2 regions of the Bradyrhizobium sp. CCBAU 53340 genome follow, and region 1 is predicted to be linked to the other one. Evidence: riboswitches for the same ligand, from Rfam matches in the RefSeq annotation. Region 1 holds a riboswitch; the other holds the start of a gene.
What was found. Region 1 has a riboswitch for S-adenosylmethionine ahead of XH89_RS35435 (O-succinylhomoserine sulfhydrylase). Riboswitches for the same ligand answer to the same signal wherever they lie in the genome.

Region 1 (4,730 bases):
TCTGGTGATCTGGCAGGTCGGCACCAACGCCGTGTTACGCAATCTCGATCCCGGCGACACCGCCAAGATGGTCGAGGACGGCATCACCCGCATCCAGGCCGCCGGCGATGCCGACGTCGTGCTGGTGGACCCGCAATATTCTCCGCGCGTCACCGAGCGTCCCGAGAGCGCAGGCAAGATGGTGAAGCTGCTCGGCAAGGTCGCCCAGCTTCGCCACGTCGGCATCTTCCCGCGCTTCGAGGTGATGCGCGACTGGCACGAGAAGCAGGCGCTTCCGGTCGAGAGCTTCGTCATCGCCGACGGCCTGCACATGAACGATTGGGGCTATGCCTGCTTTGCCCAGCTGCTCGGCGACGACATCATTCGTTCCGTCGGCCAGATCAAGCTCGGCGTCAATGTGCCCGCTGATGTGAGAACGTATCGGCCGATGTAGGCACCGCTTCACCCTCCCCTAGAGGGCCCTAGAGGGGGAGGGTCGATCGCGCGCAGCGCGAGCGGGGTGGGGTGATCTCTCCACTCGGGCAGCGCTTGATGCGGAGGCACCGTCACCCCACCCCGCTACGCATTTTCGCGTCGCTCAATGCGTAGCGACCCTCCCCCTCCAGGGGAGGGTAAGGATGATCACGCCTTCTCCAGCGCCGCCGTCAGATCCTCGATCAGATCATCCGCATGCTCGAGCCCTGCAGAGAAGCGGATGAATCCCTCGCTGATGCCAAGCGCAGCTCGATCCTCCGGCTTCAGCCGCTGATGCGTCGTCGTCGCCGGATGCGTGACGAGGCTCTTGGCGTCGCCGAGATTGTTCGAGATCTTGGCAAGCTTGAGCTCGTTGAGCACGCGGAACGCAGCCGCCTTGCCGCCCTTGACCTCGAAGCCGACCAGCGTCGAGCCGCCGCGCATCTGCTTCTTCACCAGCGCTGCCTGCGGATGATCCTCGCGACCGGGATAGACCAGCCGCGCAATCTTGGGATGGCTCGCCAGCACGTCGGCGATGCGCGCCGCAGTGTCGGTCTGCGCGCGCACGCGCACACCTAACGTTTCCAGGCCCTTGAGCAGGACCCAGGCGTTGAACGGCGAGATCGACGGGCCGGTCTGGCGCATGAAGTTATGAATGTGCTCAGCGATGAAGGCTTCCGAGGACAGGATGATGCCGCCGAGGCAGCGGCCCTGACCGTCGATGTGCTTGGTCGCGGAGTAGACGACGACATCGGCGCCGAGCGCGAGCGGGCTCTGCCAGATCGGCGTTGCGAACACGTTGTCAACGACGAGCCGCGCGCCGCCCTTGTGCGCGATCTCGGCAATGGCGGGAATGTCGAGCACGTCGAGCGTCGGATTGGTCGGGCTCTCCAGGAAGAACGTCTTGGTGTTGGGCTTCACGGCGCGTTGCCATGCATCGAGATTGGCGCCATCGACCAGCGTGGTCTCGATGCCGTAGCGCGGCAAGAGATCCTGAACGACGTAGAGGCACGAGCCGAACAGCGCGCGCGAGGCCACGACATGATCGCCGGCTTTCAGCGGCGCCAGGATCGCCGTCGTCACCGCGGCCATCCCCGTCGCTGCCGAGCGCGCGGCTTCGGCGCCTTCGAGCTCGATCATGCGGCGCTCGAACATCGCGATCGTCGGGTTGGAGTAGCGCGAATAGATGAAGCCGGGGTCCTCGCCCTTGAACCGCGCCTCGCACTCCTCGGCGCTGTTGTAGACATAGCCCTGGGTCAGAAACAGCGCCTCCGACGTCTCGCCATATTGCGAGCGCAGGGTGCCGGAATGGACCAGGCGGGTTTCGGGGCGGTAGTTGGCAGGCGACTTCGACATAGGACCCTCCGAGATGACCGTCTCGTCGAAAACGGTCACAAAAAAACCGGCCTGGATATCTCCACGGGCCGGGATCACAGAGGTCCCCGGCCTGTTTAGCGACTTATTTAACGTGGCTGCAAGCCGGCCGGCTCAAATCACCACGGGATAAGTGATGCTCATATTCCGCAATGCCCTTTCCGTCAAGGCGTCCATCGGATAGCCGTAAAAGGCTCGTATGTCCCGCCAGTCCGGATGTACTTGACCCCTGATGAGGATCCCCGGTTGACGTTCACGGTTGCCGCCGACGCCAATGGTATCCTGCCCGACCGCATGATCGCGGCGATGGCGGAAGAGGGCCTCATCCTGCCCGCCTATGACTTTGTCGAAAGCCAGATCCAGCCGGCGAGCCTCGATCTGCGCCTCGGCGATATCGCCTATCGCGTGCGTGCGAGCTTCCTGCCTGGTCCCGGCGCGACCGTCGCCGAGCGCATCGACCGGTTGAAGCTGCACGAGTTCAGCCTCGCCGACGGCGCAGTGCTGGAGACCAACTGCGTTTACATCGTGCCGCTGCTCGAGAGCCTGGCGCTGCCGCCGGAGATCGTCGCGGCCGCGAACCCCAAGAGCTCGACCGGCCGTCTCGACGTGTTCACGCGCGTGATCGCCGACGGCACCCGCCGCTTCGACATGATCGGCGCCGGCTATCACGGCCCGCTCTATGCCGAGATCAGCCCGAAGACGTTTCCGGTCCTGGTGCGCGAAGGCTCACGCCTCAGCCAGGTGCGCTTCCGCACCGGCGATGCCATCCTCAATGCCGACGAACTCGACGCGCTGCATGCGTCCGAGCGTCTCGTCGACATCGACGATGCCGATCTCGCCGGCGGCGTCGCCGTCTCCGTCGATCTCTCCGGCGAGAAGGGCAGTGGCTTCGTCGGCTACCGCGCCAAGCGCCACACCGGCGTGGTCGATGTCGATCGTCGCTCCGGCTATGCGGTGGAAGATTTCTGGGAGCCGATCTCGGCCCGGCCCGACGGCAGCCTGATTCTCGATCCCGGCGAGTTCTACATCCTCGCCTCCAAGGAAGCCGTGCAGGTCCCGCCCGACTACGCCGCGGAGATGGTGCCGTTCGATCCGCTCGTCGGCGAATTCCGTGTGCATTACGCCGGCTTCTTCGATCCCGGCTTCGGCTATGCCGGCGCCGGCGGGCAAGGCGCGCGCGCCGTGCTGGAAGTTCGCTCGCGCGAAGTGCCGTTCATCCTCGAGCACGGCCAGATCGTCGGCCGCCTGGTCTACGAGAAGATGCTGGCCCGCCCCGACGCTATGTACGGCCAGCGTATCGGTTCCAACTACCAGGCGCAGGGCCTGAAGCTGAGCAAGCATTTCCGGGTGTAGTATTAGCCCCACCCTCCGCCGTCATGCCCCGGCTCGGCCGGGGCATCCAGTACGCTGCAGCCTCTCGATTGATCGCCACTCTCTCGGAGTACTGGATCGCCCGATCAAGTCGGGCGATGACATCGAATGTGTGTCAGGATATGCAAGATCCAACGAGGTCTCGACATGACCGATCCTTCCCAACTCGACGCAAACATCCTCGACGCTGTCGCCGACGCGCTGATCTATGCCGATCGCTCCGGCACCATCACGCGCTGGAACCGTGCATCAACCGCGCTGTTCGGCTTCACCGCAGCGGACGCGCTTGGCCAGAATCTCGATCTGATCATTCCCGAACATTTGCGAGCCGCCCACTGGAGGGGCTTTGAGGCCGCGCTCGCCAGCGGCAGCATGAAACTTGCGGGCCGGCCGACGCTGACCCGCGCTCTGCACAAGAGCGGGCGCAAGCTCTACATCGAAATGACTTTCGCGTTGGTGCGTGACGCCGGCGGCAACGTGCAGGGATCGGTTGCAATGGCGCGCGACGTCACCGAGCGCGTCGAGCGCGAGCGGGCAGCGAAGGCATCGCAAACTTCGTGATGCGGAATTGACCTGATGTCGTGCAGGGCCTCCTGCGCGCGCATCATGTTGCCTGTCATTCGGCGCGGTGACACACTCGATCAAAACAACGATCGGGAGCGAAGCATGACCACCATAGACGCCGCGCAAGAAGCGCAATGGAAACGCTGGCGCGCGGTCGCCGATCTCTATCACGCCTATTTCACCGGCCTGATCCTCACCGTCGTCACGCGGCGTGGCACGGCCGATGCGGCAGAGTTCGTCTTTCGCGTGTTTCGCCGCCAGCAGCAGGAGCGCTTCCTGCCGGGGCTCAAGAAACTCGGGATCGATCATCTGCCGCCGGCGGTGGCGGCGGCGCAATATCATTATCTCTCCAACTGGATCGGCGGCGTCCATGTCGAATACATGTACGAGAGCGACACCAAGGCCTGGATCCGCTATCCGCCCCCGCGCTGGATCTGGAAGGGCGCGGCGATCTGCGGCGTGCCCGGCGAGGTCAGCCGCGCGATGCTTCGCGGCTGGCACGCCAACAATGGCGCCGCGCTCGGTGATCTCAGGCTCGGCTTCGTCTGCACCAAGCAGAGCGTCGACGGCCAGGACGGTCTCGAGGGCTACTATCGCCAGTACGACCATCCGCTCGAACTGGATCAGCGCCTGGTGTTCGCGCAGCATCTCGAAGCACCGCCGTTTGATGCGAAGACAGCACCGGCGCTGCCCGTCGCGAGCTGGCCGAAGCCGCGGCTGGAAAAGGCCTATCGCAACTACGCGATGGAATATGTGCGCACGGCCGCGCCGGTGATGGTGCAATTGTTCGGTCCGGAGGATGCCGGCTATCTCCTGCATCTCACCGGCAAGCTGATCGGCATGCAATTTTTCGACGAGATCGCGGCGGCGTTGTCGGCGGCACGTGGCGGCGCCAGCGAGTTCGCATCCTTCCTCAACGCGCTGTTCGCCGCGCAGGACGATGTCGCAGAGACCACGCAATCCGAAGG
Region 2 (4,730 bases), 300 kb from region 1:
GTAGTTCTTCAGCGCGCGCAGCACGAGGCCGCGCTTGGTGAGATAGGCGTCGGCCGCATCCGAGGTCTTGCCGCTTTCCGGGAAATGGATCAGCACGAAATTGGCGACGCCGGGCGTCACCTTCAGCCCGAGCTTGGTGATCTCCTCGGTGAGCCAGTTGCGCCAGGTCTCGGTGAACTGCTTCGACATCGCCTGGTGCGCGGTGTCCTCGATCGCCGCAACCGCGGCGTACATCGCCGGCGTCGACACGTTGAAAGGACCGCGGATGCGATTGACGGCGTCGATGATGTGCTCGGGGCCGAACATCCAGCCGACGCGCAGCGCTGCCAGACCGTGGATCTTGGAGAAGGTGTGCGTCACCACCGTATTTTCGGTGGTGGCGACGAGCTCGATCCCCATCTCGTAATCGTTGCGCGAGACGTAGTCGCAATAGGCGGCATCCAGCACCAGCAGCACGTGCGAGGGCAGGCCGGCGCGCAGGCGCTTGACCTCATCGAACGGGATATAGGTGCCGGTCGGGTTGTTGGGGTTGGCGAGCCAGACCAGCTTCGTCTTCGGCGTCACCGCCTTGAGAATGGCGTCGACGTCGCAGGTCAGGTTCTTCTCCGCCGCGACCACGTTCTTGGCGCCGACGGCCATGGTGGCGATCGGGTAGACCAGGAAGCCGTGCGTGGTCGAGATCGCCTCGTCGCCGTGGCTGAGATAGGTGTGGGCGAGCAGATTGAGGATCTCGTCCGAGCCGGCGCCGCAGATGATGCGATTGGGATCGAGGCCGAAGGAGCGGCCGATCGCCTCGCGCAGCACGCGCGAGGTTCCCTCAGGATAGTCCTCCAGATGATCCGCGACGTGCTTGAAGGCCTCGATCGCCTTGGGCGAGGGTCCGAACGGCGTCTCGTTGGCCGAGAGCTTGAACACCTTGCGGCCGGGCTCCGCGACCGGACTCTTGCCGGGCGTGTAGGGCGCAATATCGAGAATGCCGGGATTCGGCACGGGGCGGGACATCTTCAACTCCGGAAGTAGCTTTAGGCGGAACGCGATTTACGATTTCGGCCCTGTCGGGGGCACCGTATAGCGCGTTGCGTGGCTGCCGACGAGGGCCGTGGAGCGTACCGAGGCCCCCGCTTCGATCAGGGCAGCCTTGATCTTGTCGATGCTGGTGTCTGATGTAACCGAGACCAGCAGCGCGGCCCCGTCGAAGGCGGTATCGGGCACAGCCACGATGTCGGCGAGCGGCGACAGCGCCCGCGCGACCTCGGCATTCCATCCCGACACGCGCACGCTGAAGGTCTCGACCTCCGTCACCACGGCGCTGTCGGCGACGCGCGAGATCGCGAACACCGGCAGCGACGCCGGATGGTCGGCGCGCTCGACGAAGGGCATGCGCGCGATGATCTTCGGCGCTCCTACCGCTTCCAGCTCGAGCCACCATGGTGTGCGGCTCGAGGTCGCCGAGACCAGCGCGAGGTCACCCTTGGATTTCGCCACGGCCTCGACGGCCGCCTGCGCACTGAAATGCGCGACGTAAGGCACCGTGAAGCCGAAATGGAAACGTACGGAATCGCGCATCGCCGGCTCGCTCGCCGAGATGTCGGCATGCACGGAGAACGGCGCCTGGACATAGGTGAAGGTCGAGATGATGACGCGCCAGATGCTCTCGACCGTGTCGAGCGGCAGGATGCCGCGATGACGCTGCACGATCTCGCGCATCATCGAGGCCTCGCGCGCGGGCCGGAACGCCGAGCCGACCTCCTGGGTCTGCTTCACCTGGATCAGGCGGTCGATGATGTCGCCGCGCTGCATCAACAGGCGATGCATGGCCTCGTCGATCGCGTCGATCTCCTTGCGCAATTCCTGGAGCGATGGTGGCGCGGGCGGACGTTGGGACATATCTGACAGGCTGCTGAGAGCTGCGGGGAATGTCCTGATTAGGCAGTCATGGCGGCGAAAGCAAAGAGAAATGACGTCCCTCAGGGTTGCCAACTGAAGGGCCAATTTGGTTAATCCGGACCGTGACTTGACGAAATCAGCCCAAACCAGTAGGTTTTTGCCCGTTCCGTGGTCATTTGAGCCGGCCGGCTTGCAGCCACGTTAAAAAACTCGCTAAACAGGCCGGGGACGCTTCCGATCCCGGCCGAACCTATTGTTCAGGCCGGGTTTTTCATGGCCTGATGTCAGTCGCGATCGGAAAGTCCGATCGCAAACGAGGTCGATGGTCAGAGATGGTTGGCGTCAAGTCCGTACCCAGTCCTGCGATCAGTGCCGACGATCGGTCGCATGAGGTCGATCATCCGAGTTCGGAAGTCGCGCGGTTCGGCGCCGACCAGCCGCTGCGGCTCGATTGCGGCATCGACCTCACCCCGTTCCAGATCGCCTACAAGACCTATGGCGAGCTCAATGCCGATCGCTCCAACGCGGTGCTGATCTGCCATGCGCTGACCGGCGATCAGCACGTCGCCAATGTGCATCCGGTCACCGGCAAGTCCGGCTGGTGGGAGACGCTGGTTGGCCCGGGCCGGCCGCTCGATCCCGCCAGGTACTTCATCATCTGCTCCAACGTGATCGGCGGCTGCATGGGCTCGACCGGTCCGGCCTCGATCAATCCCGCCACCGGCAAGGTGTGGGGCCTGGATTTTCCTGTCATCACCATCCCCGACATGGTGCGCGCGCAGGCGATGCTGATCGACCGCCTCGGCATCGACACGCTGTTCGCCGTCGTCGGCGGCTCGATGGGCGGCATGCAAGTGCTGCAATGGACCGCGGCGTACCCTGCGCGCGTCTACTCCGCGCTGGCGATCGCCTGTTCGACGCGGCACTCGGCGCAGAACATCGCCTTCCACGAGCTCGGCCGCCAGGCCGTGATGGCCGATCCCGACTGGCACAATGGCGCCTATGCCGACCAGGGCATCCATCCGCACCGTGGCCTCGCGGTCGCGCGCATGGCCGCGCACATCACCTATCTCTCGGACGCGGCGCTGCATCGCAAGTTCGGCCGGCGCATGCAGGATCGCGAGCTCCCGACCTTCTCGTTCGACGCCGATTTCCAGGTCGAGTCCTATCTGCGTTATCAGGGCTCGTCCTTCGTCGAGCGGTTCGATGCCAACTCCTATCTCTATCTGACCCGCGCGATGGACTATTTCGACATCGCCGCCGACCATGGCGGCGTGCTGGCGAAGGCGTTCGCGGGGATCGAGACGCGCTTCTGCGTGGTCTCCTTCACCAGCGACTGGCTGTTCCCGACCTCGGAATCGCGCGCGCTGGTGCATGCGCTGAATGCGTCGAGCGCGCGGGTGTCGTTCGCCGAGATCGAGACCGATCGCGGCCATGATGCCTTCCTGCTCGACGTGCCCGAATTCTTCGACATCTCGCGCGCCTTCCTGCAATCGGCCGGCAAGGCGCGCGGGCTCACGAACAAGGACGGCTGACATGTCCGCGCAAGAAGTGCTGCCGTTCAACGGCATCGTGACCACGCAATCGGGAAACTATCGCGCCGACCATCTGCTGGTGGCCGAGATGGTCAAGCCGGGCTCAAAGGTGCTCGACGTCGGCTGCGGCGAGGGCGATCTGCTTCAGCTCTTGGAGACCCGCGGCATCGACGGCCGCGGCATCGAATTGTCGCGCGAGGGCGTCAATCGCTGCGTGGCAAAGGGGCTCGCGGTGGTGCAGGGCGATGCGGACACCGACCTCGTCAACTATCCCGACGACGCCTTCGATTACGTGATCCTGTCGCAGACGCTGCAGGCGACGCGCCAGCCCAAGGTCGTGCTGGAAAATCTGCTGCGCATCGGCCGCCGCGCCATCGTCACATTTCCCAATTTCGGCTTCTGGCGGATGCGCCTCCAGCTCCTGATCGGCGGCCACATGCCGCGCACGGAGAACCTGCCGGCGAGCTGGTACGACACCGCCAACATCCATTTCTGCACCATCAAGGATTTCGTCGAGCTCTGCGACGAAATCCACGTCAAGATGGAGCGCGCCGAGGCGCTCGACCTCTATGGCCGTCCGCTGCGGCTGCGGCTGCCCTGGTGGGTGTGGAATCTGTTCGGTGAGCAGGGGGTGTTTCTGCTGAGCCGGGGCGGGGGGAGATGAGGCCGCCGTCATTGCGAGCGCAGCGAAACAATCCAGGATCCCTCGGCGGAGACAGTCTGGATTGCTTCGCTGCTCGCAATGACGGAGAAAGCAGTTGTAGCCCGGATTCGCTTTCGCTCCATAAGGGCTAAGCGACTGGTGGATGAGCAAGAGGATTGAGTGTGGCGTATTGGGTCAAACGCATTCTTCTCAAGTCAGGAGAGCTCGTGACTGAGAAAGAACTTAGTCGCGATGAAAATTATTCTCAAGATGCTGCGCCGGTTGTGGGCGACGTGATAAGTGTTCTCTGTCGCGGCAGGCGTTTCGACGCCAAAGTCGTATGGGGCAACTGGTCCGGAAGAAATCATGAAGCCGAGACAGTTGTGCCGCTACGAGTCGAAGAGATTTAGCCCACAGCCCGGATAGTGCGCAGCGCAATCCGGTGCAATCGTGCAGCATTCAAGAATCCGGGATTTTGCTTTCGCTCCATCCGGGCTACGCGACTGTATCAAGGCCGTCATTGCGAGGAGCCCTTGCGACGAAGCAATCAGGATCTTTCCGCGGAGACAGTCTGGATTGCTTCGCTACGCTCGCAATGACGGAGTATGAGGCAGATGTGCGCCACACATTCAACTGTCATCGCCCGGCTTGACCGGGCGATCCAG

Region 2: another riboswitch for S-adenosylmethionine. It lies ahead of XH89_RS33970 (homoserine O-acetyltransferase); the one in region 1 lies ahead of XH89_RS35435 (O-succinylhomoserine sulfhydrylase).

What each region holds. Positions count from the first base shown of each region.
Region 1 covers NZ_CP030055.1:7,466,552-7,471,281, reverse strand. The annotation lists gene XH89_RS35440 (SGNH/GDSL hydrolase family protein) at 1-433, shown strand, start outside; gene XH89_RS35435 (O-succinylhomoserine sulfhydrylase) at 622-1,809, opposite strand; SAM riboswitch at 1,884-1,963, opposite strand; gene XH89_RS35430 (2'-deoxycytidine 5'-triphosphate deaminase) at 2,044-3,180, shown strand; gene XH89_RS35425 (PAS domain S-box protein) at 3,346-3,759, shown strand; gene XH89_RS35420 (hypothetical protein) at 3,865-4,730, shown strand, end outside.
Region 2 covers NZ_CP030055.1:7,167,864-7,172,593, reverse strand. The annotation lists gene hisC (histidinol-phosphate transaminase) at 1-1,002, opposite strand, end outside; gene XH89_RS33975 (chorismate mutase) at 1,039-1,887, opposite strand; SAM riboswitch at 2,046-2,125, shown strand; gene XH89_RS33970 (homoserine O-acetyltransferase) at 2,220-3,422, shown strand; gene metW (methionine biosynthesis protein MetW) at 3,424-4,086, shown strand; gene XH89_RS33960 (hypothetical protein) at 4,293-4,475, shown strand.